DNA from 2 places in the Pseudomonas sp. HLT2-19-2 genome. Region 2 is predicted to be linked to the other one. Evidence: riboswitches for the same ligand, from Rfam matches in the RefSeq annotation. Region 2 holds a riboswitch; the other holds the start of a gene.
The links. A riboswitch is a leader RNA that binds a small molecule or an ion and turns the genes downstream of it on or off. The one in region 2 is predicted to bind cobalamin.
Positions count from the first base shown of each region.

Region 1: linked by a shared signal. The riboswitch ahead of ACYZTU_RS17475 (CbtB domain-containing protein) and the one ahead of cobO (cob(I)yrinic acid a,c-diamide adenosyltransferase) in region 2 are both predicted to bind cobalamin.

Region 1 covers NZ_CM142712.1:3,749,634-3,757,625, reverse strand. Annotated here, with positions in the region: gene ACYZTU_RS17485 (cobalamin biosynthesis protein) at 20-433, opposite strand; gene ACYZTU_RS17480 (CbtA family protein) at 430-1,137, opposite strand; gene ACYZTU_RS17475 (CbtB domain-containing protein) at 1,149-1,352, opposite strand; cobalamin riboswitch at 1,473-1,701, opposite strand; cobalamin riboswitch at 1,804-2,016, shown strand; gene cobW (cobalamin biosynthesis protein CobW) at 2,119-3,180, shown strand; gene cobN (cobaltochelatase subunit CobN) at 3,184-6,957, shown strand; gene ACYZTU_RS17460 (ATP-binding protein) at 7,114-7,992, shown strand, end outside.
Region 2 covers NZ_CM142712.1:4,397,436-4,405,427, forward strand. Annotated here, with positions in the region: gene ACYZTU_RS20405 (cobyric acid synthase) at 1-1,448, opposite strand, end outside; gene cobD (threonine-phosphate decarboxylase CobD) at 1,445-2,437, opposite strand; gene cbiB (adenosylcobinamide-phosphate synthase CbiB) at 2,430-3,338, opposite strand; gene bluB (5,6-dimethylbenzimidazole synthase) at 3,335-3,985, opposite strand; gene ACYZTU_RS20425 (cobyrinate a,c-diamide synthase) at 3,982-5,319, opposite strand; gene cobO (cob(I)yrinic acid a,c-diamide adenosyltransferase) at 5,330-5,941, opposite strand; cobalamin riboswitch at 6,022-6,255, opposite strand; gene ACYZTU_RS20435 (hypothetical protein) at 6,409-6,993, shown strand; gene ACYZTU_RS20440 (PQQ-dependent sugar dehydrogenase) at 7,062-7,992, shown strand, end outside.

The DNA of each region.
Region 1 (7,992 bases), 650 kb from region 2:
ACAGGGATTATTGAGGATTTCAGGCGACGCAGGCCAATGCCAAGGTGGCCTGGGCATATTTTTGTCGTGGAATCAGCAATTTTGCCGGTGCCTGGGCCAACTGTTCGGCCAGGGCCAGGGCGGCACTTTCCGCGACGCCGTAGCAGCCGGTGCGTTCGAACGCGATGTCCGAGCGGTGGCTGAGTTGCGGTTGATAGCAGGCCAGTTGTTCGCTGCTGAAGTACATCAGTGGCAGCGCTAGCTGTTCGGCCAACTCGATCAAACCAGGTTCTTCGCGCTTCAGGTCAATGCTGGCCAACGCCTTGATCTGGTGGAGCTCGATTTTATGAGCCTGTAACGCCTGATCGAGCAACGCCCGCAGCGTGCTGACGGGGCAGCCGCGCTGGCAGCCCAGGCCGACCACCAGGGTCGGCGCTGCACTGAGGTCAGTCATGTGTGGTATTGACCATCGCTTTTGCGGCGGAACAACCAGGCACTGACTAAGCCCAGGGCCAGCCAGAACGCCACGTTGGTCAGCTGCGAAGCGATTTTGAATTGAGCTTCCAGGGTTTCTGGAGCCAGCATCGAATGGACTTCCGGTTGTGGTGCACCGATCACGTGAGGAACGGCCAGAATGGCCACGCCGAGCACTTTCATCAACCAGTGGCGGCTGAACACGATCAATGCGATACCGACCGCCGTGGAGGCGGCAGTGCCGATCCACCAGACCTGCCGTTGCGCCAAATCAGCAGCGGCGGTGCCCGGCAGCTCAGGCGGCAGGCCGAGGGTGGGTGCCAGCACGAACGTCGCATAACCGGCCAGGCCCCATAGCAGGCCTTGGGAAGTGCGAGTCGGTGCGCGCAAGGTGTAAAGACCGGCAAGCATCAGGGCGAAACCGACCGCTACCACCAGATTGCCGCCCGTGGTCGACAGCACGCGCTGCCAGCCGTCTTCCGGTTCCCAGGCATCGGCGTCGTGAGTGTGAGCGGCGACAGCACCCGCGGCGTGTTCGTGAACGGCAACAGCGGCGGGCTCGGACTTTTCGTAAGTCTCGGCCTGCAGAATCAGCGGAGCCACCCAGAAGCTTTGCAGCAGGGTCAGCAGCAGGGCGGCCAGCAGCCCGGTGAACCCTGCGGTTTGCGCAATACGCTTGATCATGTCAGCAGGTCTCAATGGCACGGGAATGCAGAGCTGTGGCGGGTATCGTGCGCGGCATTGTGCACCGCTTCGATGTGCGAGAAACCGGCGAAATACACCAGGCTAGCGCCAAGGATCGACGCAAACACGGCGGCGGTCAGGCGTTGAGTCAGGGTCGTGGTGGTGCTGGCGGTGCTCTTATCGGTGTTGCTGCCGGTGCTGCTGATGATCGACATGGCGCTTCCCTCTGGTCTGTCAGCGGGTGAATAGAGCGCATGGAAGACCCCTGCGAGTCGGGCGCGCAGAGGTTCAAACAGCGCCCGCCCACCGCGGGTTTGTTATTCAGTGATCGTAATGGTCACTTTGTGTTGCGGGCCGGTCTCCGGGCTCACGAGGGGCGCTGGCTTTCGCCTTGACCTGCAAACATCACCTTCCCATGCCGAACTGCTGGCACAGTGGATCTGACGCTTCGCTCGCTTACCGTTGCGGGGGCAGCACCGGACTGACATGGCTTTAGAGTAAAGCACATGATTCACCGGTTTCCCGTTTCACCCTGTGAAGGGCACCCGTAACAAGGCGTGTAGGAGAGCATGGGCGGGGGTTGGGCGTCAATTGGCAAGGGTTCTCAACTCGGTACCGAATGATGATTGGCTCTGTGTAGGACATTGACCCGCCCCGAGACGATGCGTAGCCTTGCGCTTTCGAGGTTCTTCGGCGTCTGCCGAAGCTAAGAAGGGAACGCGGTCGATGCCGCGGCTGCCCCCGCAACTGTGAACGGTTCTGTTGGCTGCCACGCCACTGCAAGCCCTGTCTATCGGGCCCGCGGGAAGGCGCAGCCAACGTCAGTCGAACGACTGGCAAGCCGTCAGCCAGGAGACCTGCCTCGACACAGATTCTCACTTTCAACCGGGCGGGGTGATCCGGTGGCGAACTCTTCAGGCACGCGCGTCCGCGTTGCCGGTCGTCGTCCCGTATGCCCGCCACCTTGCCAAAGGGCATCCGATGAAAACACTGGCCAAACTCCCTGTCACCATCGTTACCGGCTTCCTCGGCTCGGGCAAAACCACGTTGCTGCGGCACATGCTCGACAACGCTCAGGGCCGTCGTATTGCGGTGATCGTCAACGAGTTTGGCGAGCTGGGCATCGACGGCGAAATTCTCAAGCAGTGCTCCATCGGCTGCACAGAAGAAGAAGCCAACGGCCGCGTTTATGAATTGGCCAATGGCTGCCTGTGCTGCACCGTTCAAGAAGAATTCTTCCCGGTGATGCGCGAACTGGTCGCCCGTCGCGGCGACCTCGACCACATCCTCATCGAAACCTCGGGTCTGGCCCTGCCAAAACCGCTGGTGCAAGCTTTCCAGTGGCCGGAAATCCGCAGCGCCTGCACTGTTGACGCGGTCATCACCGTGGTCGATAGCCCAGCGGTCGCCGCCGGCACCTTCGCCGCTTTCCCGGACCAGGTCGATGCCCAGCGCAAACTCGACCCGAACCTGGACCACGAATCGCCGCTGCACGAGTTGTTCGCCGACCAACTGGCCAGCGCCGACCTGGTGATCCTCAACAAGGCCGACCTGATCAGCCCCGAAGACCTGGCCCGTGTGCGCCTGGAAGTCGCTGAAGAGTTGCCGCCCGCCGTGAAAGTCATCGAAGCCAGCAGTGGTCGTCTGCCACTGGACGTGCTGATCGGCCTCGGTGCCGGTTCCGAAGAACACATCGACAGCCGTCACAGCCATCACGATCACCACCATGAAGGTGAGGACGATCACGATCACGATGCTTTCGATTCGATCTCGATCGAACTGCCCCAGGCAGACGAAAGCCTGCTGCTGGACGCGTTGACTCAATTGGTGGTTCAGCACGGCATCTTGCGTGTCAAAGGTTTCGCCGCCATCCCGAACAAACCAATGCGCCTGTTAATCCAGGGCGTGGGCACACGTTTCGACAAGCATTTCGATCGTCAGTGGGGCGCCGACGAAGCGCGCACCACGCGCCTGGTATTGATCGGCCAGGAACTGGACGGAATTCTAATCGAAACGCAATTGCGCGCTGCGCTCAGCGTTTAAGCCATGCACCTGCTCAGGACCCAACCCGGCGGTTTCGTGTCGGATGACAACATTGCCGACCTTGGACAAACCCCCGCCGAGCTGGTGATCTTGTGCAGCGGCGACTCCAGCCTAGCGCTGCTCGCCGAAGCGGCGCAGCAGTTGCCCGACGATTACCCGAGCGTGCGCCTGGCCAACCCGATGCAGGTGCAGAATCACGCGTCGGTCGACCTGTATGTCGACGAAGTGCTGCGCCACGCCAAGGTGATTCTGATCTCGCTGCACGGCGGCATCGCCTATTGGCGCTATGGCGTGGAGCGCTTGGTGGAGTTGTCCCAGCGCGGCGTGCAGCTGATTCTGGTGCCCGGCGATGACCGCCCGGACCCGGAACTCAGCGACCTGAGCACCGTGGCTGCCTGCGACCGCGATCGGCTTTGGCAGTTTTTGCGTCAGGGCGGCATGAGCAATGCCCTGGATTTTTTTCGCTGCCTCGCCAATCGTTGGCTTGATCGCGACTACGCCTGGGCCGAGCCGCAAACCCTGCCGCGCACAGCGATCTACCATCCGCAAAAAAGCCCCGCAGACCTCCACGATTGGCAAGCCGACTGGCAGGCCGATCAACCGGTCGCGGCGGTGCTGTTTTACCGTTCGCATCTGCAAGCGGCGAACACCGGTTTCATCGATGTTTTCTGCCAGCGTTTGCAGGCGGCGGGGTTGAACCCGTTGCCGATTGCGCTGGCCAGTTTGAAAGAGCCCAGCTGCCTGACGGCGGTCGAGGACCTGTTGGACGAAGTTGAAGCGGGGGTGATTCTCAACACCACCGGTTTCGCTCAATCCAGCCCTGAAGCGCCGCACCTGCGACCGTTTCGTCGCAACATCCCGGTGATTCAGGCGATTTGCGCCCAGGACAACGAGCCCGGTTGGCGCGCCAGTGAACAGGGCCTCGGTCCACGCGATCTGGCGATGCACATCGCGCTGCCGGAACTGGATGGCCGAATCATCAGCCGGCCGATCAGCTTCAAGGACCTGGCCTGGCGCAGCGAACGCAGCCAGTCGGATGTTGTCTGCTACCGACCACAACCTGAACGTATGGATTTTGTCGCCGAACTGGCGCGGCGCTGGATCGATCTGGCGCGTGTACTGAACAGTGAAAAACGCATCGCCCTGATCCTCGCCAACTACCCGACGCGTGATGGTCGTATCGGTAATGGCGTGGGCCTCGACACCCCGGCCGCCGCGCTGAACATCCTCCGTGCGCTGCACACCGAAGGTTATCCGCTACCGGCGGAGTTGCCGGACACTGGCACCGCGTTGATCCAGCAATTGCTCGGTGGGGTCAGCAACGACCTCGACACCCTTGACCAGCGTCCATGTCAGCAAAGCCTGGCGATGGACGACTATCTGCTGATGTTCAACGCCTTGCCCGAATCCAACCGCCAGGCCGTACTGGAACGCTGGGGCACGCCCGAAAGCGATCCGATGTTCCGTGGCGGGCGAATGATGATCGCCGGGCTGCGCTTTGGTCTGACCTTCGTCGGCATTCAACCGGCACGCGGTTATCAGGTGGATCCGAGCGCGGTGTATCACGACCCGGACCTGGTGCCGCCTCACGGTTATCTGGCGTTCTACTTCTGGTTGCGTAACACCTACGGTGCCCACGGCGTGATCCACGTCGGCAAGCACGGCAACCTCGAATGGCTGCCGGGCAAAGGCGTCGGGCTGTCGGAGAGTTGCTGGCCGGACGCGCTGCTCGGGCCGCTGCCGAACATCTATCCGTTCATCGTCAACGACCCGGGTGAGGGCGCCCAGGCCAAGCGCCGCACGCAAGCGGTGATCATCGATCACCTGATGCCGCCGCTGACGCGCGCCGAAACCTACGGCCCGTTGCGCAACCTGGAATTACTCGCCGACGAGTATTACGAAGCGCAATTGCTCGATCCGCGCCGTGCCCGGGAATTGCAGCGCGACATCCTGCAACTGGTGCGCGAGACGCACATCGATCGCGAACTGCAACTGGACGAGAAGCTCGACAGTGATGCCGATGCGGCGATCTGGTTGCCGCGTCTGGACACGTATTTGTGCGACTTGAAAGAGTCGCAGATCCGCGACGGTCTGCATGTGTTCGGCGAGTCGCCGACCGGGCGTTTGCGCATCGACACCTTGCTGGCCTTGCTGCGTATCCCGCGTGGCGATGGGCGTGGCGCACAATCAAGTCTGCTGCGGGCGCTGGCCAAGGCGTTCGCGTTGGGCTTTGATCCGCTGGATTGTGCGCTCGCCGAACCTTGGGCTGGGCCGCGTCCGATTGAACTGCAAACCCTCACCGATGAGGTCTGGCGCACAGCCGGTGATACCCGCGAACGTCTGGAACTGTTCGCCACACAGCTGATCGAGCAGGCCTTGAACACTGAGATTGAGCAGCTGAACGCGTCAGGCTGGTCAGAGGTGAAAGCCATCATCGACAGCCTGCGTGAAGTCGTCGCTCCACGACTGGACGCCTGCGGCCCGGCGGAAATGCGCGGTCTGCTCGACGCTCTCAGTGGTCGCTTCGTGCCGGCGGGCCCCAGTGGTGCGCCGAGTCGCGGTCGACTCGACGTGCTGCCGACCGGTCGCAACTTCTACTCGGTAGACGTGCGCAACTTGCCGACCACCACCGCGTGGCGCATCGGCTTCCAGTCGGCCAACCTGATTCTTGAACGACACCTGCAAGACCACGGCGATCACCTGCGCCAGCTCGGCCTGTCGGTGTGGGGCACCGCGACCATGCGCACCGGCGGCGATGACATCGCCCAGGCCATGGCGCTGATGGGCGTGCGCCCGGTCTGGGCCACGGGCAGTCAGCGGGTCGACGACTTCGAAATTTTGCCGCTGAGCCTGCTGGACCGTCCGCGCGTGGACGTGACCTTGCGCGTCTCCGGATTCTTTCGCGATGCCTTTGCCAACTTGATCCGTCTGTTCGACGCCGCCGTGCAAGCGGTCGCCACCCTCGACGAGCCGGACGACCTCAACCCCCTGGCCGCCAAGGTGCGTGCCGAGCGCGAAGCGTTGAGGCAATCGGGGCTGGATGAAGACGCGGCCAGGCGTCAGGCCGGTTGGCGCATCTTTGGCGCCAAACCGGGTGCTTACGGCGCGGGCGTGCAGGGCGCCATCGAGGGTCGTCTGTGGCAAAGCCGCGATGACCTGGCCGAGGTTTACCTGAACTGGGGCGGCTACGCTTACGGCGGTTCTGACGAAGGCACCGCGGCGCGAGAGCAGTTCGCTCAGCGCCTGAGCCAAGTGCAAGCCGTGCTGCAAAACCAGGACAACCGTGAGCACGACTTGCTCGACTCCAATGACTATTACCAGTTCCAGGGCGGCATGCTCGCCGCCGTAGAAAGCCTCAGTGGTGAGGCAGCGGCCAGTTATCATGGCGATCACAGTCAGCCGGACTTGCCGAAGATCCGCACGTTGAAGGAAGAGCTGAACCGGGTGATTCGCTCCCGGGCAGCCAATCCGAAGTGGATCGACGGCGTGAAGCGCCACGGCTATAAAGGCGCGTTTGAACTGGCGGCGACGGTTGATAATGTTTTTGCGTTCGACGCGACCACGCAGCTGATCGACGATCACCAGTATGCGTTGCTGGCGGAGGCGTATTTGCTGGACCCGGCGACCCGGGATTTTGTTCGTGAGCACAATCCGCATGCGTTGCGTGACATGACTGAGCGGATGTTGGAGGCGCAGCAGCGGGGGATGTGGAAGGAACCGGGTGAGTATCGGGAGGCGCTAGAAAATTTGTTGTTGGACATAGAAGAAGACAGCTAACTCTGCGGCACCGCTAAACCCTGTGGGAGCGTGGCTTGCCCGCGAAGAGGCCCTCACATTCAACATTGATTTCGACTGACCGGACGCCTTCGCGGGCAAGCCACGCTCCCACAGGTACAAGGTGTGCCTGCTACCGACCATGACCGAGTATTAACCATGACCGACACCCCCCATTTCCCTCTCTCCGCCGTGGTCGGCGCCGACGATCTGAAACTCGCCCTCTACCTGACCGCCATCGACCCGAAAATCGGCGGCGTACTCATCGAAGGCCCTCGCGGCATGGCCAAGTCAACGTTGGCCCGAGGCCTGGCGGATCTGCTGGCCAGCGGCCAATTCGTGACATTGCCGTTGGGCGCCACCGAAGAACGGTTGGTGGGCACGCTCGACTTGGACGCCGCGCTGAGCGAGGGTCGCGCACAGTTTTCCCCCGGTGTACTGGCAAAGGCCGACGGCGGTGTGCTCTACGTTGATGAGGTTAATTTATTGCCCGATCACCTGGTGGACCTGCTGTTGGATGTGGCCGCCAGCGGCACCAATCTGATCGAACGTGACGGCATTTCCCATCGGCATTCAGCGAAGTTCGTGCTGATCGGCACCATGAACCCGGAAGAGGGTGAGCTGCGTCCGCAACTGCTCGACCGTTTTGGCCTGAACGTCGCCCTCAGTGGTCACACAGCACCGGCCGAGCGTGGTCAGATCATCCGCCGTCGGCTGGATTTCGACAGCGATCCGGACAGCTTCTGCGCTGAATGGGAAAGCCAACAGCAGTCTCTGCGTGAACGTTGCAAGAAGGCGCGGAGCGCGCTGGCAAGTGTCCCTCTCGACGATCATGCGCTGGCACAGATTACCGAGCGCTGCTTTGCCGCTGGCGTCGATGGCTTGCGGGCCGACCTGGTCTGGTTGCGCGCGGCGCGTGCCCATGCAGCGTGGCGTGGAGCGAGCGCAATCGCCGAGGAAGATATCGACGCCGTCGCCGAATTTGCCTTGCGCCATCGCCGTCGCGAGCAGTCGCCACCGGCGCCGCAACACAGTCAA
Region 2 (7,992 bases):
AGTCGGGTATCCAGATGCTTTTCCACCAGATCCGCCAGCCGCTCGATATCGCGCTCTCGCAACGCGTGATAATCCACGTCCTGCACCGCCTGCAAACCTGCCCAGCGCAACAGCGCACTGCACGCTGCAGGCGATTCAAACAGCCCATGCAGATAGGTGCCGAAAATCTGCCCGTCCTCGCTTTGCGCACCGTCGCAGCGACCGTCTTCCAGCTGCACCGCGGCGTTTTCCAACGCCGGCCCGGTGGTCACGCCGGCATGAATTTCATAGCCGCTGACCGGCGCGTCTTCCAGCGCCAGACGCCCGCGCACATTGCGCAATTGCTTCTCTTCTTCGAGCTGGGTTTCGAACGCCAGCAAACCCAGACCGACGCTGGAACCGGGTGCACCTTCGAGGCCCAGCGGGTCGTGTACCTGATCACCGAGCATTTGCAGACCACCGCAGATGCCCAGCACTTTGCCGCCATAACGCAGATGACGACTGATCGCAGTATCCCAGCCATTGGCCCGCAGATACGCGAGGTCGCTGCGCACGCTTTTCGAACCGGGGAGAATCATCAGGTCGGCCGGTGGAATCGCCTGGCCGGGGCCGATGAATTGCAGATCCACCTGCGGGTGCAAGCGCAGCGGATCGAAATCGGTATGGTTGCTGATGCGCGGCAGTACCGGCACCAACACTTTCAGCACCTGGTCAGCCTTGTCGGTCTGACGCTGGTCGATGCCGTCCTCGGCTTCCAGGTGCAGGTCCATCACGTAAGGCAGAACGCCGATCACCGGTTTGCCGGTACGCTCTTCCAGCCAGTCGAGGCCCGGTTGCAGCAAGGCGATGTCGCCGCGAAAACGGTTGATGATGAAGCCTTTGACCCGCGCCTGCTCGCTGGGCGACAGCAGTTCCAGGGTGCCCACCAGATGCGCGAAAACCCCGCCGCGATTGATGTCGGCGATCAAAACCACCGGGCAATCCACCGCCTCGGCAAAGCCCATGTTGGCGATGTCGCCAGCGCGCAGATTGATCTCGGCCGGCGAGCCCGCGCCTTCGACCATGACCACCGGATACGCCGCGCTCAGCCGCTCATGGGAGGCCAGCACCGCTTGCATGGCGATGGTTTTGTAGTCGTGATAGGCAACGGCGTTCATCGTCGTGACCGCACGACCATGGATGATCACTTGGGCGCCGGTATCGCTGTTGGGTTTGAGCAGCACCGGGTTCATGTCGGTGTGCGGCTCAAGGTTGGCCGCCTGAGCCTGCACCGCTTGCGCGCGACCGATCTCGCCACCGTCGGCGGTCACGGCACTGTTGAGTGCCATGTTCTGCGGCTTGAACGGCACGACGCTCACGCCCTGACGCGTGACCCAGCGGCACAACGCCGTCACCAGCGTGCTTTTACCGGCGTCGGAAGTGGTGCCTTGCACCATTAATGTGGCGCCTTGCACCTTCAACGTAGTCATTGGGTTTCCCTAGCGTAGGCTTCGAACGCTTGCGCGAGACGTGTCCAGTCGGCTTCATCGGCGGGCAAACCGAAACGCAGGCTGCTGTTGTGCGTGAACAAACGCAGCAGAATGCCGCGCCGGGCCATGAACTCATGCAGTGCTTCGGCGCGTTCGGTGATCAGCCATTGAAACAAGGCGCAGCCGCCCTGGGGTGTGAAGCCGTGCTGTTCAAGCAGCAGCGCCAGACGCTCACTGGCCTCTTCAGCGCGAACCCGTTGCCGGGCATGCCCTTCGGTATCCAGCAGACAAGCCTGGCCCAGCACCCGCGTCGGCCCGCTGACCGCCCACGGTCCCACTTGCTCGGCCAGCAATTTGAGCAACTTGCGCTCCGCCAGCACGAAACCCAGGCGCACACCCGCCAGACCGAAAAACTTGCCGAAGGAACGCAGCACGATCATCCCGACCTGATGGGCAAAAGGTGCGAGGCTCAGCGACGGCGTGTTGTCCATGAACGCCTCGTCCACCACCAGCCAGCCACCGCGCTGGGCCAGCCGCGAGTGCCAGTCGAGCAACCGCCTCGGTGTCAGGCTCAGGCCAGTAGGATTGTTCGGGTTGACCACCACCAGCACGTCGAGGCTGTCGAGATAGAAGTCGACTTCCTGCTCCAGCACTTCACGCACGATGTAGCCATGGCGTCGCCACGCTTCGGCGTGTTCGGCGTAACACGGCGAGAGCACGCCGACCTTGCCCGCCCGGCGTAAACGCGGCAGCAACTGGATCGCCATTTGCGAACCGGCCACCGGCAACACCTGTGCGGCACCGTAATAATCACAGGCCGCCTGCTCCAGACCGTCATCGGTTTCCGGCAAACGCGCCCAGGCCCGCAACGGGATCTCCGGGACCGGAAACGGCCAGGGTGCGAGGCCGCTGGACAGGTCGAGCCAATCGGCTTCGGCGATGCCGTACTCGAGCGCCGCCTTGCGTAACCGACCACCGTGCTCAAGCATAGAATTCAGCCCCCACGCAGAGGATCAGCAACCATAACCATACCCCGCGCTGGACCAATTGCCAGCCACGGTCGATGGAGTCGGCGTCCGCCGGCACGCCTTCGCCCAATTGTGGACGCTGATGCAGTTCACCGTGATAAATCGCCGCCCCGCCCAACTCGACACCGAGCGCACCGGCACCCGCCGCCATCACTGGGCCAGCATTCGGGCTGTCCCAGGTCGGGCCTTGGGTGCGCCAGCACTTTAGAGCGAGTCGGGTTTTGCCCAGCAGCGCGTAGGTCAACGCCACCAGGCGTGCAGGAATGTAATTGAGGATGTCGTCGATCTTTGCCGCCGCCCAGCCGAAACGCTCGAAGCGTTGGTTGCGGTAACCCCACATCGCATCGAGGGTGTTGCTCAATCGGTAGAGCACCACACCGGGCGCGCCGGCCACGGCAAACCAGAACAACGCGGCAAACACCGCGTCACTGCCGTTCTCCAGCACCGATTCGGTGGCAGCCCGGGCGACTTCGGTTTTACCCAGTTCGCTGGTCTGGCGACTGACCAGATAACCCACGCGTTTGCGCGCCTCGTCCAGATCATCGCTGCGCAGGGCTTTGGCCACCGGTTCGACGTGTTCACCGAGGCTGCGCAGGCCGAGGGCGCAATAGAGCGCGAGAATTTCGACGATCCAGCCGACATAGGGCGCCCAGGAAAACGCCGTGGCCAGCAACGTCAGCGGCAACACTGCAATTACCCAGGCAGTGACGCCATGACTGCGCCAGCCGCGACCGCCGGAGTTGAAACGTTGCTCGATGCGATCGGCAAAACGGCCGAACGCCACCAGCGGATGCCAGCGTTTGGGTTCACCCAGCAGCGCATCCAGCGCAACCGCGGCGACACTCAACAACGCCACACTCATTGACTCACTCCCCAATAATTTTCGTACAACAGCTCACTGAGCGGACGCGCCTGCGCCCAGCCTTCGAGTACCAGCATCGGCGCCGGATAAAATTCCTTGACCGGCCCCAGGCAAAGAACGGCTAAGGGTTTGGCGCCGGCCGGCAAACCCAGCAGGTCCGCCAGGGCTTGCGGCTCGAACAACGACACCCAGCCCATGCCCAGTCCTTCGACGCGGGAGGCCAGCCAAAGGTTCTGAATCGCGCAGGACAACGAGGCCATGTCCATTTCCGGCAAGGTGCGACGGCCGAAAATATGGCGCTCGCGATCGTCCATCAGCGCGGCGACCAACACTTCGGCGCAGTCGTTGATGCCTTCGACTTTCAGCTTCATGAATTCGTCGGTGCGCTCGCCGAGGGCTTCGGCGGTGCGGATGCGTTCTTCTTCCACCAGTAGCTGGATCTTGCCGCGCAGGGCTCGATCGCTGATGCGGATGAACCGCCAGGGCTGCATCAGGCCGACACTCGGTGCCTGATGCGCCGCTTCGAGCAGGCGCCGCAGTAATTGCGGCTCGACGGTGCCGCCGCTGAAATGGCGCATGTCACGGCGTTCGGCGATGGCTCGGTAGACCGCTGCGCGTTCGGCTTCGGAGAAGGCGTTGTCAGTCATGGCCTCTTCGCGGGCAAGCCCGCTCCCACAGGATTTTGGTCAGGCGCAAATAGCGCGGCAACCGCCGATGGATTGGACGGAAAATAGAAGTGCACATAAGAGGCGGTCATCCGCCCTTCACGATAAATCGCCTCTGCCCCACGCCCGCCGTTAGGGCTCAGGCCACGAGCGATTGGCTCAAGCTCGGTACTGGTCAGCGAATGGTGATAGGTGTGCCCGCGCAACGAACCTTCCGGCAATTCGACCGCCTGCAACGCCAACGCGGCCAGACGTTTTTGCATCACCGCCTCCCCTGCCAGCAAGCCGACCAATTCAGCGCGAGTGCCCTCGACATCGGTCAACGAGTCGAGCAGATACAGCATGCCCCCACATTCGGCCAACAACGGTTTATCCGCCGCATGGTGAGCGCGGATTGCAGTCAGCATTGTGGTGTTCTGTGACAGCGCCACATGATGCAATTCGGGATAACCACCCGGCAGATAAAGACTGTCTGCCTCCGGCAGTTGCGCATCACGGATCGGCGAAAAAAACAGCAACTCGGCGCCCATGGCGCGCAGCAGATCCAGGCTTGCGCCGTAGGTGAAGGCAAACGCTTCATCTCGGGCCACGGCAATTCGCACACCGGCCAGCAACGGCTCGGCAGCGATCACATCAGGAACCGCGAATTCCACCGCCGGTGGCAGCGCGACCTCGCAACTGCTGGCCAGTGCATCGGCCGCTGCATCGAGGCGCAGGTCGAGATCGTTCAACTCGCTGGCCTGAACCAGACCCAAATGACGACTCGGCAATTCGATCCCGGTTTCCCGGGACAACGCGCCGTACCAGCGCAAGCCTTCGGTCAGGCTGCCTTCGAGCAATTGTGCGTGACGCACTGTGCCAACGCGGTTGGCCAACACACCGGCAAACGGCAAATCCGGCTGATAGCGCGCCAGCCCCAACGCCAGTGCGCCAAAGGTCTGGGCCATGGCGGTGCCGTCGATCACACCCAGCACCGGCACACCGAAGTGTCGCGCCAGATCAGCGCTGGACGGCGTACCGTCAAACAGCCCCATGACGCCTTCGATGAGGATCAGGTCGGCTTCGCCGGCGGCTTCCCACAACAGACGACGACTTTCCTGCTCGCCGACCATCCACATGTCCAGTTGATACACCGGCGCACCGCTGGCGCGCTCGAGAATCATCGGGTCGAGAAAGTCCGGGCCGCACTTGAATACGCGAACCTTGCGCCCCTGATTGCGATGCAAACGGGCCAGCGCGGCGGTGACGGTGGTCTTGCCCTGACCGGAAGCCGGCGCGGCAATCAGCACCGCCGGGCAGTGACGGCTGATTTTCATAAAGTAGTATTCACAGCTCGACGCCTTTTTGCGCTTTGATCCCGGCCTGAAACGCGTGTTTGATCACTCCCATTTCGGTGACCGTGTCGGCCAGTTCGATCATCTCCGGCTTGGCACCGCGACCGGTGACCACCACGTGCTGCATCGGCGGACGCGCCTGCAAATCGCTGAGCACCTGATCCAGATCGAGGTAGCCGTGCTTGAGCGCAATGTTCAATTCGTCGAGCACCACCAGGCCAATCGACGGATCACGCAGCAATTCGCGGGACACCGCCCACGCAGCTTCAGCGGCGGCGATGTCACGCTGGCGATCCTGGGTTTCCCAGGTGAAGCCCTCGCCCATCACATGAAAACGCACCTGTTCCGGGAAGCGCCGGAAGAACAATTCTTCGCCGGTGCTGTTGCGCCCCTTGATGAACTGCACCACGCCACACTGCATGCCGTGGCCCATGGACCGGGCGAGCATGCCGAAGGCCGAACTGCTTTTGCCTTTGCCGTTGCCGGTCAGCACCAGCAGCAGGCCGCATTCATTCGGGGAGTTGGCGATGCGTTCGTCGATCACGGCTTTTTTGCGCAGCATGCGCGCCAGATGACGTTCGTCACGATCGGGGGTATCAGTCATGGGGAGCTCTCCGTTGAGGCTGGATAACGGCGGGCAGGCACAAGAATAGACGGCAAAAAGCCTGGCATCGCCCACCGTGATGCCGCTGAATGGATCAGGCCGGTCTCCGGGCTCATGAGCGGCGATTCGCCTGACTGCGCGCCTTCCCATGTCGACACTCGACACAGTGGCTCAAGGCGCAGTCTTCACTCATTTACCGTTGCGGGGGCAGCGCCGGGATCGTGAGCCTTCATCAATTGAAGAGATCGCTCACCGGCTTCCCTGTTTCACTCTGTCGACCGCAGTCACAGAGCACCTGAAACAAGCCGCGAAGGTTAGAGGGTTGGGGATGGAGCGTCAATTGAAGACGGGCGGCCTGCGAGCGAATAACTGCCGTCGATCAATTATCTGACGCCAATCTTGTGCCACACTCACGACAGTGATATCAAAGAGCCACAATCTCACAGCACAATAAAAAGGTGAGCCACATGCAAGGCATGATCATCAGCAATCCGAAGCTGGAATTCCTGCGCCCGGTGCTGGAACGCTGGTTTGACTGTATCGACCGCTACAACGCCGTGCGCGGCGATAACGACACGCCTTACTGGTTCGATGAAAAAGCCAACCTGAGCCTGCTGTCCGCCGCTGCGTGGATGGCGGAAATGGTGACGCTGCAACAAACGCCGACCCGTAAACAGACCGAAGAAGGCGAACGCAATGGCCGCGCCGATCTGTTTATCGCTACCCGTGAAGAACGCGCTTACCTTCAGGCGACCCAGCGCTGGCCACGCGTCAACAGCCTGAACCTGACTCAAGCATTGCAGGACATCACCAGCGACGCCAAGCGCATCAGCTACGCCAGCGACCTGAAACTCGGCTGCCTGTTCGTTGCGCCGCAAAAAGCCCAACAAAGCGCTACTCCGGAAGAACTCCAGGACATGGTCGACGACCTGCAAAAGGAACACACCTGCGCGGTGGCCTGGTATTTCCCCTATGCCTATCGCAAATTGCGCAACGAAGCCGGCAACTATCACCCCGGCATCGCCGTGCTGTTCAAGGAAGCCCGCGGTTGACCGGTTGAACCATCGCGCACCTGCGCTTCTCTATTGATTAGGTCAATGCATTCATAGGGAAGATCAGCATGCGCAAGCCTCAGCTCGCTCTCGTCATCGTGCTCGCCGGAGGGCTTGCCGCCTGTGGTGAAACCTCCAGGCTGCAAATCTCCGACGGCACCGGCCCCTCTCCCAAGCTGCCAGAACCAAACAAAACCCTGATCCCGACGGTGAACATCGCCCCGGCGATCGGCTGGCCGGACGGCGCTAAACCCATCGCTGCGACAGGGACTCAAGTGGCGGCCTTTGCTGAAGGTCTCGATCACCCGCGCTGGCTCTACGTGTTGCCCAACGGCGACGTGCTGGTCGCCGAAACCAATGCACCGCCCAAACCCGATGACGGCAAAGGCATTCGTGGCTGGGTCATGGGCAAAGTCATGGGCCGTGCCGGCGCCACAGTACCGAGCCCGAACCGCATCACGCTGCTGCGGGACAAGGACCACGACGGCATCGCCGAAACCCGCACGGTGTTTCTGGAAAACCTCAACTCGCCCTTCGGCATGACCCTGGTCGGCAATGACCTGTACGTCGCCGACACCGACCGCTTGCTGCGCTTCCACTATGAAAACGGCGAGACGGCGATCAAATCACAGCCAATGAAGGTGATCGACCTGCCGGGCGGTACGCTGAATCACCACTGGACCAAAAACGTCATCGCCAGCAAGGACGGCCACAAGCTGTACGTGACGGTGGGCTCCAACAGCAACGTCGCCGAAAACGGCATGGACAAGGAAGAAGGTCGCGCGGCGATTTGGGAAGTAGATCGCGCCACCGGCAACCATCGAATCTTCGCCTCGGGGATTCGTAATCCAAACGGCCTGGCTTGGGAACCTCAGAGCGGCGCACTGTGGACGGCGGTCAACGAGCGCGACGAAATCGGCAGCGACCTGGTGCCGGACTACATCACTTCAGTGAAAGACGGCGGGTTCTACGGCTGGCCTTACAGTTATTACGGTCAAC